3 regions of the Paenibacillus sp. GYB003 genome follow, and region 2 is predicted to be linked to each of the others. Evidence: riboswitches for the same ligand, from Rfam matches in the RefSeq annotation. Region 2 holds a riboswitch; each other region holds the start of a gene.
The links. A riboswitch is a leader RNA that binds a small molecule or an ion and turns the genes downstream of it on or off. The one in region 2 is predicted to bind cyclic di-AMP.
Positions count from the first base shown of each region.

Region 1: it holds a riboswitch for cyclic di-AMP, as region 2 does, so the genes downstream of both, PV407_RS06885 (CAP domain-containing protein) here and PV407_RS28335 (TrkH family potassium uptake protein) in region 2, are expected to answer to the same signal.
Region 3: it holds a riboswitch for cyclic di-AMP, as region 2 does, so the genes downstream of both, PV407_RS25710 (ubiquitin-like domain-containing protein) here and PV407_RS28335 (TrkH family potassium uptake protein) in region 2, are expected to answer to the same signal.

Region 1 is NZ_JARBDC010000011.1:88,237-92,510, forward strand. Features, by position in the region: gene tkt (transketolase) at 1-602, opposite strand, end outside; gene PV407_RS06885 (CAP domain-containing protein) at 1,182-1,964, opposite strand; cyclic di-AMP (ydaO/yuaA leader) riboswitch at 1,972-2,107, opposite strand; gene PV407_RS06890 (LuxR C-terminal-related transcriptional regulator) at 2,985-3,380, shown strand; gene PV407_RS06895 (anthrone oxygenase family protein) at 4,126-4,274, opposite strand, start outside.
Region 2 is NZ_JARBDC010000088.1:177,961-182,234, forward strand. Features, by position in the region: gene PV407_RS28330 (potassium channel family protein) at 1-336, opposite strand, end outside; gene PV407_RS28335 (TrkH family potassium uptake protein) at 351-1,700, opposite strand; cyclic di-AMP (ydaO/yuaA leader) riboswitch at 1,816-1,965, opposite strand; gene PV407_RS28340 (CPBP family intramembrane glutamic endopeptidase) at 2,243-3,853, shown strand; gene uvrC (excinuclease ABC subunit UvrC) at 4,133-4,274, opposite strand, start outside.
Region 3 is NZ_JARBDC010000081.1:11,561-15,834, forward strand. Features, by position in the region: gene PV407_RS25695 (TatD family hydrolase) at 1-68, shown strand, start outside; gene PV407_RS25700 (ABC transporter permease) at 181-1,392, opposite strand; gene PV407_RS25705 (ABC transporter ATP-binding protein) at 1,389-2,135, opposite strand; cyclic di-AMP (ydaO/yuaA leader) riboswitch at 2,412-2,570, shown strand; gene PV407_RS25710 (ubiquitin-like domain-containing protein) at 2,847-3,986, shown strand; gene rnmV (ribonuclease M5) at 4,119-4,274, shown strand, end outside.

The DNA.
Region 1 (4,274 bases), on a different contig from region 2:
GACAAATTCAGCTCCCCGTCGAGCGAAATATCGTTGGAATCGTACAATACGATCAATTTGCCGAGCTGCAGGTGGCCGGCCAGCGACGCCGCTTCGCCGGAAATGCCTTCCATCAAGTCCCCGTCGCCGCAAATGACATATGTATAATGGTCGATCAATTTCAGTTCGTCGCGATTGTAAACGGCGGCCATATGCGCCTCCGCCATAGCCATGCCGACCGCGCTGGCAAAGCCTTGTCCGAGCGGACCCGTCGTGGCGTCGACGCCGGCCGTATGGCCGTATTCCGGATGGCCCGGCGTTTTGCTGCCCCATTGGCGGAAATTTTTCAGCTCGTCCATGGACAAGTCGTAGCCGCTCAGGTGAAGCAGGCTGTACAGCAGCATCGAGCCGTGTCCGGCGGACAGCACGAACCGGTCGCGGTCGATCCATTCCGGGTTCGCCGGATTGTGCTTCATGAGCCGCGCATACAGCGCGTAGCCCATCGGAGCGGCGCCCATCGGCATGCCGGGATGCCCGGAATTCGCTTTTTGCACGGCATCGATAGACAGTGTGCGGATCGTATCGATCGACAGACGGTCAATCGATTTCGCTTGAGACGTCATTCTTCCATTCCTCCCAAAAGTCGGTAGTCGCCCGCGCCACGTGATGTCTACCCGACGCGAACTTCCCTCTATGTCCAGCGGACATTTGCAGTCGCTGTGCATTATTGTACCATTTGCTTTAAGCGTTTACCACAATCGGCCCCCGAAAAAGCGTTTCTAGTTTTCCCCAAGATGCCGTCTTTTCCGTCGCGAAAAAAAGCGCTGCCGGTTCGCGTTCCGTTCCGTCGGGCCACGGGCCGGAGCAAAATGCGCGACCGCCGCTCGGAGGGGCGAAGCCGGAGGTAACGGTCGCCACGGACGCTATTTCGCAAAAAACGGCCTTTTTCAAACGGTAACGGACGCCGTTGCGCTTATTCGCCCCGAATGATGGTCCAAAAAGAGATTTTCCGTCAAATAGCTGCTCCCCTGTCCGTAAAAAATCCAAACCGTCGAAATCGACCTTCCTAACGGCTGCCATGTCCGTAAGGCTTGGAACCGTCCCATCCTGCGCACGGCTTGCTTCCCGAGTTCCGACGCAGCCAAACGTCCGACTTTTTTTGCATGAAAAAACCGGAAGCGGACGCTCCCGGTTTTTCCCGATCAGTTTGCGATAAATTCTTGTACCCATTCGCCGTTATAGTAAGCAACGCCGATCTTCGTAAAGTTCGGGCTCAAAATGTTTTGGCGATGGCCCGCGCTGTTCATCCAGGCGTTCATCACTTCCTGCGGATTGCGCTGACCTTTGGCGATATTTTCGCCGGCATACGAATAGCTGATGCCGTAAGCTTTCATCATGTCGAACGGCGAACCGTAAGTCGGCGAATTATGGTCGAAGTAGTTGTTGTTGTACATGTCCTTCGCTTTGTCCAACGCCATTTTCGTCAAGGCCGGATCGCTGGCCAGCGGCGAAAGACCGGCTTTGGCGCGTTCTTGGTTCACGAGCGACACGACTTGATCCGCATATGCGGACGCCGTCGTCGCCGTTTCGCCGGCATTGCCCGCCGGCTCGCTTCCGGCACCGTTTCCGGCGTTTCCGGCATTGCCCGCTTGTCCGGCATCCGAACCGGTACCGGCTCCCGTTTCCGTTCCGGTTGCCGCGCCGTTATTGGAGCCTTGGCCGCCGTTGTAGGATCCGTTCCCCGATCCGTAATCCGTGTTAGGCATATGCCAAGACCATTGCGGATATACTACCCGTACGTTCCAACCTTGTTCCTGAAGGCTGCGAATCCAGTCGTTCAGCGAAAAACCGGATCCGGCATATATGGGATTCAGAGCTTCATTGCCGATATTCGAAGGCTGGGACGGAGCGGCGTAAGCCGAGCCTGCGCCCGCCAAAACGCTGAGCGCCAAAGCGCCGGTCAACACCGATTTTTTGAAACGCATGAAAAGATCCTCTCCTTATGACGGCCTGCGAGGTTAGCTGACGGGTTCGGGTCAAAGAGCAACCACCCGGCCACGGACCGTGGCTTCACCCCGGATACGTTGGGTTCCCCGCGCTTCGCTAGAAGCTTCGGCCTTAATTTGGTTTTCCCCATGAAAAGAACGGCAAAACCATGCGGCGTGCCGTCTTCCCTGCGGTTTTTCCATCATAACACGCTCCCGCTCGCCCGGTCATTGCGCAATGATTTCCAATGCGCCGAAAACCCGCGCCGTTAGCGGCTTCCGCGATCCGTTGGTTCCATTAAGAAATGCCGTCCGGAAATACGGCGGATGTTCCTTTTATGTATGAAGCTGAACTTGGCTCCAACCGCCGGTCGAATCGTTTTCGAGGCTTAGCGGCAACAACACGACATCAAAGGCGACGCGATCATTCCGCGCCAGGATTCCATTCCCTCCGAGATCCCAATAGCTGATGTTCGACTTCATTCCGCTCGCAACCGGTGTTCGGACATGTTGCTAACGAATCGAGCGATCGTTATCGGAGGCAAAAGCGAGGGGGTGAATTGGTTTACGAACTCCAGTATCGTTATTGCCGGCAAATCGGATCGTTTTCTTCCATTTTGGGCCGGATAGCGATGTCCGGATTCGTTAGCCTGAACAAACGACCGGTTTTTCCGCCGTTAAGCAAACTACGATTCGTTCCATGCCGCATCGGCCGACACGGGTTACGGTTGCCAGTGGTCCTTTGGTCTTTCTATCCGAACGATCCTTTTTGCACGCCGAAACGGCAGTGGATCGGGAAACGAGATGGAAACGCTCCCGCTATTTTCGGTCTTTTCCCGTTATTGGGCAAAATAACTGGAAAACGTCCCGCTACATTCGTCCATGCCGCGCTTTTCGCCGATTTGGCGCCTTTTTAACTGGAGCTTCTCCCTGTAAATTTGAAACGATGCCTATAGGAAAGCGTGTTAGCTGGAGGTTTTCCCGTTCGTTCGATTCCATTGGCCCGGCAGGATAACCCATGTGCTAATCCTGACCTCGCAGCCCGACGATGAACTGATCGTTCAGGCGATGATGGAAGGGGCGAGCGGCTTTTTGCTCAAAGATTGGGAAACCGACGATATCATCATCCGGGCGATCAAGTCCGTCGTCTCGGGCCAAATGACGCTGCCTGCCCGAATTTCCGCCAGGCTGTCCGAAGGATTGTCCAGACTGCACAAGCAGCAAAGCCGGTTGGACGAGGACGAAATCATGCGCCGGAACGAGCGGCTGCCGTGGGAGCGATTGGATGTTTCTTTCTCGCTGCGGGAGCGGCAGATTATATGCTTGCTGATGCAGGAGCATACCAATTCCGATATCGCGGACCTGCTTCATCTGTCCGTCGGCACGGTGAAAAAATTATATCAGCACCGTCTATAAAGCATTGGGCGTGTCGAGCCGCGCCGAAGCCGTGCTTGCGGATCGAATCCCGGTATACGGAATAAGGGACCTTGATGCATCCTTTTGATTTCCATGCGGCGTCCCCCGCCTTCGTCTATGCCCCGAACCTACCATACCGTCCTCGTCCCGGTACATGCGCGAGCGGCGCCAATGTCCGGATCGGCAATCATTGTCCGGGTCGCCATTTTCGCGGCCGTTTTTACTATCGTGGAACTGCAGCCGAATCGGTACGAAAAGATGGTTTTACGAAGGATTCGGGACGATGGCCGCTGTAAACGAAACTGTGCTGGAGCGGCTGAGAAAGCCGTTCCTGGAGCCGGACGACGAGTACGGGCAAGCCGACGTCAAATCCCGGAGCCCCGCCTTCGGCCGATCTGCTCAATCCGCGGGCGACGGAGGCGTTCATCCGGCTGACGCACGACGCCTATTACGCGCGGCTGAAACGATTTTTCGGCAATACCGATCGAACGATTCGGCTCGACCTGGGAGACGTGCAGGAGACGGCGTCGGTCTAATTAAACGGCAATCCGCTCGGCGTCCGCCTCTGGAAGCCATACGCGTATGCGGATATTTCGGCGGCGGCCCGCCCGGGCTCGAACCTGCTGCGCATCCGGGTCGCCAACAGCTTGGCGAACGCCTATAATAAAGCGTCTCTTCCGTCCGGTTTGCTCGGTCCGGTAACGGCGAGCGTGCCGGAGACGGTCCTGCAAGCCGCGTTTGTCCTCTACCCGCGAAGCCGGAGCGCAATGATGAACGACGCCAAAGCGGCAATCGACGCCGCGGTCCGAACATGGTTCCAGGCCGTCCAACGGACCAGGTATCGCGCCCATATGTCGGCTCCGGCGGCGCTGCCCGGCTTCGCGGCGGCGAGCG
Region 2 (4,274 bases):
CCGTTCCAGCACTTTGCCGTGCAGCTCCGTCAGCGCTTTCGCCACGACCGTTTTCACCCCGAGATCCTTGAGCAAAATGGCGGTCATGATGCTCGCCTGGATGTCGTCGCCGATCGATACGATCGCGCAGTCGAAATTGCGGATGCCGATCGAGCGCAGCGTCTCCTCCTCCGTCGAATCGGCGACGATCGCGTGCGTCAAAATATCGGCCATTTCGTCCACCGCTTCCTCGTCGCGGTCGATGCCGAGCACCTCGAGACCCTGATTGACAAGCTCCCTCGCCAGACTGGCGCCGAACCGGCCCAAGCCGATGACGGCAAACTGTTTCATTTTCATCGCATTCGCAGCTCCTATCCGATAATGATTTTGCCTTCCGGATGTCTGTACAGCTCTTTATCCGGCTTCGGCTGCAGCGCGTAGGCGAGCGTTACCGGCCCCAGCCTTCCCGCGAACATCGTAAGCATGATCATGATTTTGCCGAAGGTCGTCAAATCGGGCGTCAGTCCCATCGACAGGCCGACCGTGCCGAAAGCCGACGTCGTCTCGAACAAGATCATCAAAAAGGGATGATCCTCCGTCGTGGACAGCAGCATCGCCACGAAGATGACCAAAAAGATGGCGAACAGCGTAAGCGTAATCGCTTTATAGATGCGGTCTTTCGCAAGACGGTTATGAAACAGCACGATGTCTTCCTTGCCGCGAATCATCGCGACCATCGCCCCGATCAGCGTCGTAAACGTCGTCGTCTTGATCCCGCCGCCCGTCGAGCCGGGAGATGCGCCGATAAACATCAGGATGATGATGAAAAATTGCGTCGCCTGCCGCAGTCCGGCGATATCGACGGTATTCGCCCCCGCCGTCCGCGGCGTCACCGATTGGAAAAACGCGGCGAGCACTTTGCCGGTTCCGTTCAACGAGCCGAGCGTGCGCGGATTCGTATATTCGAACAGGAAAATGACGATGGCGCCGAACACGATCAGAAAGCCGGTCATGCTGAGCACGACCTTCGAATGGAGCGACAGCTTTCGTTTCTTCCTGAAATCCATCGCGTCGGACATGACGATGAAGCCGATCCCGCCCAGCACGATCAGCGACATCGCGACGACGTTGACCAATACATCGTCGGCGTACGGCATCAGGCTGCGAAATTCGCCGGACAAGTCGAAGCCGGCGTTGTTGAACATCGAAACCGCATGGAACAAGCCGCGGTATACGGCTTCGCCGACCGGAAAATCAAGCGACCAGCGGATCGCCAGCAGCAGCGCCGCGACGAGCTCGATCGTCAGCGAGTAGACGAGCACTTTGCGGATGAGCCGGACGATCCCTTCCATCGATCCTTGATTGAGCGCTTCCTGCAAAATGAGCCGTTCCCGCAGCGAAATGCGTTTGCGCAGCACGAGCGCGATCAGCGTCGACATCGTCATGAAGCCGAGTCCGCCGACCTGGATGAGCGCCATGATGACGATTTGCCCGAATACGGAAAAATAAGTGCCCGTATCGACGACGACAAGCCCCGTTACGCAGGTCGCGGACGTGGCCGTAAACAGCGCGTCGACGAACGGCAAGCCTTGGCCGTTCGAAGTCGACACCGGAAGCGACAGCAGCACGCCTCCGAGCACAATGATCGCCGCGAAGCCGATAACGAGAATTTGCGGCGGCGTAAGCCGTTCGAATACCGTTCTGGTTCGGTTGCTTTTCAAAGGGGTCACCTCCGGCGGTTGAACGAGCTCGAATCGGTGCGGGTCCAGGGAGAAAACCGCCTTTTTGGGAACAACAAAAAAAGGCACTGGAAGACCAGGTGCCGTTTTCGCGGATTGGTTTCCTGACTGGAGCCTACGAGGTTAGCTGACGGATTCGGGTTGTTAGGCACCCTATTCGCGACGGCCGCCGGAGCGGCTTATGCGAAATTCACCCCAAAATACATGGTTCCCCCGTTTTCGCAAAGAAATTCGGCTCGTTATGGTTGATAAGGTCTGACGAAGTGATTATAATCCTGCGGCGGCAATAGTACAAAGCCGCAATTTCATGAAAAAACCGTTGAAAACGCGAATGAAGTCAAATTCCGGAGCGTGTCGGACCGTTTTCGCGGTCGGCACCTTCCTTGCTTCCGTTTAAGTGGCATTTCGAAATAAAGTGTGTTACGTTAAGGAGAACGCCCCAAAATTCGGGCCTTCGAGGTTCGCTTCGATCGAAGGCGCTTGCGGGGATACGATACGGAACCTTATTCGCGGGGAGGTCACGCATGCGGCAGCACCCTATTACCCGGCTCGGAACGTGGGCGATCGTCGGCATCATCCTGTTCGTCGTTACGAACTGGTGGCCGTCGATCGCGGGGAAGGACGAATCCGCGGTCATCGCCGAAACGCGCCCCGCCCTCTCGAAGCAGGCGGCCGCGGCGGCGGCCGAAGCCTACATAGCCGGCCTAAACGGCGGGTCCGTGCAGGCGACGCTCGTCATGTACGAATCCGATCAGCTGCTGAGCGGCTACGTGCAGAAGGAGCGGCTGGTCAAGCCGTATAAAGCGGAGTTCGAGAAGCTCGTGCCGATCGACTATTACCGGGTCGAGCTCGGAGGCGGCGGGAAAACCGGCTTTTTGGTCGACGTCGACCTGAAGAGCGGCGAAGTGATCGGCTGGCAAAAACGCAGCGACGGCGCGGCGCCTTCCGTGCGCGAAGGTCGCCGCATCGCCGAATCGTATATGCGTCAGGCGGGCAAGCCGCTGGAGTCGTACGAGATGCTGCTGCCGAACAAGACTCAGCCTTATCAGTTCGCGTTCGAGCATCGGAGCGCGAAGCTCGGGGAGGCGAAGCTGCGGCAGGTCGTCGAAATTCGCGGCGGCGAGGTGACCGCGTACCGGACGGAGCTGCGCGCGCCGGACAGCCATATCGCCTGGGTCGAGCGGCAGGATCGCGCCGCGGCGTCCATGACGTCGTGGAACCTGATCATTTCGGCGGCGATGGGCCTCGCGGCGATCGTTCTCATGATCGTCCACCGGAAACGGATCGCCTTCGTCCGCGGCTTGTGGCTGACGTTTACGTTTCTCGTCCTGTACTGGACGAACAATTCCAATATGGCGCCCGCCTTCAAAACGTTGTCGTCGCCCGGAGCCGATCCGTTTTTGTCCGTCGACGCCGCGCCCGGCATGGTAATCGTCATGAACGTCGTCGTCACCTTGATGGGGCTGATCGGCTACGTTTCGCTCGCCGCCGGGCAGCCGCTATGGCGCGATCACGGCATGCGCCCGTGGCCGAGATGGCGGGAGCCGGCGTTCGGCGTTCATACGACGGATAGCATGAAGCGGGGCTATATGATCGCCTGCTTGATGCTCGGCCTGCAATCGCTGCTGTTTTTCGTAGCCGAGCAGCGGTTCGACATGTGGGCGGTGACCGATCCGTCCGGCTCGCTGTACAACCTGTACAGGCCGGAGCTGTTTCCGCTCATGGCGTGGACGGCCGCGATATCCGAAGAAGCGATATACCGCTTTTTCGGCATCGCGCTTTTCAAGAAGCTGCTGCGCAGCACGTTTCTCGCCGTGCTCGTGCCGAGCATGATCTGGGCGTTCAGCCATACGCAATATCCGATCTATCCGGTATATACGCGATTCGTCGAAGTGACGGCGCTCGGGGTTTTGCTCGGATACGCGTTTTTGAAATACGGCTTCGCGACCGTCCTGTTCGCGCACGCCGTCATGGACAGCCTGCTCATGAGCTTCTCGCTGATGAACATCGGCACGGCCGCGGACATCGCGCTGGGCTTGGTTTACATCGTTTCGCCGGCCTTGCTGGCCGTGCTGCTCCGGATGCTGCACCGGCGGTTTATCGCGCGGCGGGGCGTTTCGGATTTTCGGACCTAGCGGCGGCGAATGGCGTCGGTCGGGTATGCGTGCCGGAGTTGCGGAACCGATTTCCGCTAATTCGGCCCCATACGCTGCGTTAACCTCGGCAAACGAAAAAAATCCGCTATTTCGTCCTATTCGGCTGTTTGAAGCCGGAATCGGTCGGAATAGCGGAATTTTTTTTCTTTATTTTAACGAAAATGCCGGGAAAATTGCGTAGTGACGGAAATCGGTTCCGCTATGATGCGTCAGGCGAACCGGCGGAGCACTTTCGATCCCGGGGCGCGAACCTGCGCGCTATTCGGCGGCATCCGCCGATTCGTCCGGCCCGTGCAGCGCGGCCAATATGTCGCGGGCGAGCTTGTCGCCGATGCCGATCGGCCGGAAATCGTCGACGGACGCCTCCTTGATTTTTTTCAGCGAGCCGAAATGCTTCAGC
Region 3 (4,274 bases), on a different contig from region 2:
TGTCGCTCGAGGAAATCGCCCGAATAACGTCGGACAATGCGACGCGGCTGTTTCAACTGCAAAATTAATGAAAATTTTAAAAATCCCCCTCGGCGGCCGGACGCGATAAGCGTTTTTGGGCCAAGCCGAGCGGGGATTTTTCGTTAACCCTTGCATGATGTCTGCTTCGCGTCTTCGCCTTTACCGCTTGTCCTTCGCGGAGCGGCCGCCGCGCGAGCGAAAGGCGAAAGCGGCTGCTCCGCCGATCAGCGGCAGAGCCGGCAGCCACGGCGCGAATACGTCCGGCCGGAACATCGGCAGCGCCAGCAGCGCCGCTTGCGCAAGCTGCGCCGCCAGCGCGACCCGGGCGGCCGCCGCCGGTCTTTGCGCCGCCGGAATCGGATAAAGCGCCGGCCAGACGGAATGCCGGTGAAACCGGACGAGCGCGGACAGCTGAACGTGCGTCACGACGAGAAACAGCGCGTATACGCCCGCGAACAGCCATGTGCCCTTCACGGCGAGCAGGATGATAAGCGCAAGCAGCGTCAGCCTCGTCATAATGCCGAACAGCTCCGAGCGAAGCAGCGTCAGCGCGTACAAATAGCGGAACGCGTTGTCCTTCCGCAGCGGGAGCAGGTTCGCAAGCCGGGACAGCAGGCGCCGCGGCTTTACACGGTTCGGCAAATCGTCGACGTCGACGAACCAGTTGAAAAACAGCAGCAGCGTCGTGCGATGACTGGCTTCCTTCAACCGCAAATACGGCCAGTTGACGGGCAGCTTTCGCGACCGCAGCGACCACCCCCCCATCAAGGCGAAGGCGGCGACGAAGGCGATGCCGCCGGCGACGAAGCCGTACCGGTACAGCGAATAAAGGACGATAAAGTCGGCCAGCCAGCGCGCGGCCCGGAACGAGGCGCGGTTTCCGGCCCGGACGAACGAGCTTTCCGTCCAACCGCCGAGCAGGTTCGCGAATTTCAGCGCCAGCGCGAACAAGACGAGCGCGACGTAGGGCAGCGCTTCGCTCCCGGATCCGTGCCGGTACAGCGGCATTCCGGCCGAGACGGCGAACACGGCGGCGAAGCCTTGCGTCACGAAGCTGTACAGCAGCGCGCCACGGAAATAAGCCCCCATCCGCGCTTCCATCGGCAGCAGGAAGACGAGATCCGCCTCCTTCAGCAGCGTGCGGATCGGGCTGACGGCCATGAAGGGAGCGAGCCAGCACGCAAGGACGACGGCGTATGGAAAATCGTCCGGAATACGTTCCAGCGTCCGGCCGTACAAATAGGAGGAGACGATGAATGCGACGAACAGAAACAAAAAAAATCCGCTTTGCCCCGCATAAAACGTATAGCGCGCCACGAGCCTCGTATGCGCGGCAAGACGGTCTTTCCACAGCCGTTTCGCCGGATTCATGAGGCGCCGCCTTTCACAATCGCGTAGAACAGCTCGTCCAGCGTCGCTTCCCCGCCGGCGCCGGCGAATTCGCGCAGCTCGCCCAGCGTTCCTTTCGCCGCGATTCGACCCCGGTGCAGCACGACATACCGGTCGCAATACGTCTCCAGCGTGGATAAGATGTGCGAGCTGATCAGAAACGAAGCGCCTTTGTTTTTGCGCTCCACCATCAGATCGAGAAGCGACCGGATGCCGAGCGGGTCGAGGCCGAGAAACGGCTCGTCGATGACATAGAGCGGGGGTTCGACAAGAAAGGCGTTCATGATCATGACTTTCTGCCGCATCCCTTTCGACAAAGTTTGGGGAAACGCGTCAAGCTTGGCGGTCATGTCGAATTGCTCGGCAAGCCGCGCGGCGCGGCTCTCGAACCGGTCGTCCGCCAGCCCGTAGGCCATCGCGCTCATGCGCAAATGCTCGCGAATCGTCAGCTCCTCGTACAGCTCCGGCGCCTCGGGCACATATGCGAACGAGCCGCGATAGCGGGTGGCGTCGTCGGCCGCCCGCAGCCCCATGACGCGGACGAAGCCTTCCTGCGGGGCGAGCAGCCCGAGAATATGCTTGATGGTCGTGCTTTTGCCGGCTCCGTTCAGCCCGATCAGGCCGACCATTTCGCCCGGCGCTATCGAGAAATCGAGCTCGCGGATGACCGGGCGGTTCCAGATGTAGCCCCCGGACAAATTTGAAACCTCTAGCGTATAATCCATTTTTTACCTCCGTTTCGGAAGCGGTCTTTCCTCTCCATCATACCATTTTTGACCGAAAATCCGCATCCGCCGGAGGAGGACGAAGCGAAAAGAGGCCGTTAGACGAAGCCATAAAAGGTTCTGACGAAGAAAAACAGCGATTTGTTTCACAAAAAAAGTGAAATATCACACATTTTTCGCTTTTTCGCGAAAAAACCGGCTTTTCATCCTCTTTACAGGTTTTTCATAAGGCTTTAATATAACGATCATAATGATTCGAAACCAAATACCGCCATCGACTTCCTATCGCTGAGTTTCCGTAAGGGAAACGGGGGAACCAAAGGTTCATGGGGTGAATTTCAAGCAGAGGGCATATGGATCGGCTCCAACGCTTGAATAGGGCGACTCTCGCGTCCGAACCCGTCAGCTAACCTCGTAAGCGTGAAGAGAGAGGCACGATTGTCGGGCATAGATGCAGCCCCGTACCGGGATAAGCATTGTTTAACTGCCGCGAGAAGAGTCCTCTTCATCCGCGGCTTTTATTTTCGGTCTTTGTTCGATAATCGAAAATATTCCTAAGCGGACTAATCTGGCAGAAGTCGGCATCCATTCAGCTCCGACATGCAATCCGACCGATGGCGAAGCGAATCATCCAAATTGAATCCAGATCGCGTCAATTCCAGTCATGCGTAACATTATGGCGGCGAGAACTGATGAAGGAGGACCGCAGAAGTGGGCGTTATTCCTACCGAAGAAACCCATGTAAAACGATCATCCAGCATGTCTTTCGCAATGCGATGGAAGCATGAAAACTTGCGCCCGATCCTACTTAGCGCTTTGTTTTCGATCGTGATGGCAGTCATGTTTGCACTGCTTTTGTACGGAATATCTATCAAGCAAGTGGAGCTTGTCGTCGGAGGGGAAACGAAGCAGTTCAAGACGAGACAGTCGACGCTGTCCGCTTTTCTCGCCGAGCAGCAAATCGCGGTGGGCGAGTACGACAAAGTATCGGCCGCCATGGACGCGAAGCTGAAGCACGGCGACAAGTTCGTCATCGAGCGGGCCGTCCCCGTTCAGCTGACGGCCGACGGCAAGACGGAAACGCGCTATACGGTGGCGAAGACGGTCGAGGGAGCGCTCGAGGAGCTTCAAGTGGAGCTCGGCGAGCTGGATAAGCTGACCCCGGCCAAGGAGGAACCGATCACGTTCAATACCCCGATCCAGATCGTGCGGGTACAGAAGCTGATCGAGGAGCAAACCGAGCCGATTCCGTTCGATACGGTGAAAAAGAACGACCCGAATTTGCTCAAGGGCAAAGAGCAGGTCGTGACGGAAGGCAAGGAAGGCGTTCTCGAGAAAACGGTCGAGAAAGTATTCGAGGACGGCCAGCTGGTCGCCGAAAACGTCGTCGATACGAAAGTCGCGCAAGAAAGCGTTAACCAGATCGTCGCGCTCGGCACGAAAAATCCGGTCGTCGTCTTGTCGGCCGCTTCTCCGAACATCGACGAGGTGACGAAGGGCGACGTCAAGTTCGCCTATAAGCAAATTTTGAACAACGTCACGTTGACGGCTTATTCCATCGACCCGAAGTCCACGGGCAAAACGAGCGATCATCCGCAATACGGAATTACGGCTTCGGGCACGAAGGTGAGCGAAGGCCGCACGATCGCCGTCGATCCGAAGGTGATTCCGATCGGCTGGTGGGTCTACATCGAAGGGATCGGACTCCGCCGTGCGGAGGATACCGGCAGCGCCGTGAAAGGCAATATTATCGACGTTTATTTCGAAAACCCCGATTACGCCAAACGGTTCGGCATGAAGCGGGGCTACAAAGTATACGTGATCGGCAAGGAAAAGCCGACCGCGAATTGAACCGCCGGTTTGCCGTGCAAAAATGATTTGATTACGCGGGCCGGACTCGGGTATATTGTAAATAAACTTGCACGTAACGAAGAAGAGGCGAGCCCTCTTCTTTTTGTTCGTATGAAAGGAAATCCGACTGTTATGATTCGAGAAATCATCGTCGTCGAAGGGCGGGACGACACGGTTGCCGTGCGCCGGGCGGTCGACGCCGAAACGATCGAAACCGGCGGCTCGGCGATCGGCGAGGACGTCATCGCGCGCATCGCCATGGCGCAGCAGCGCCGAGGGGTCATCATC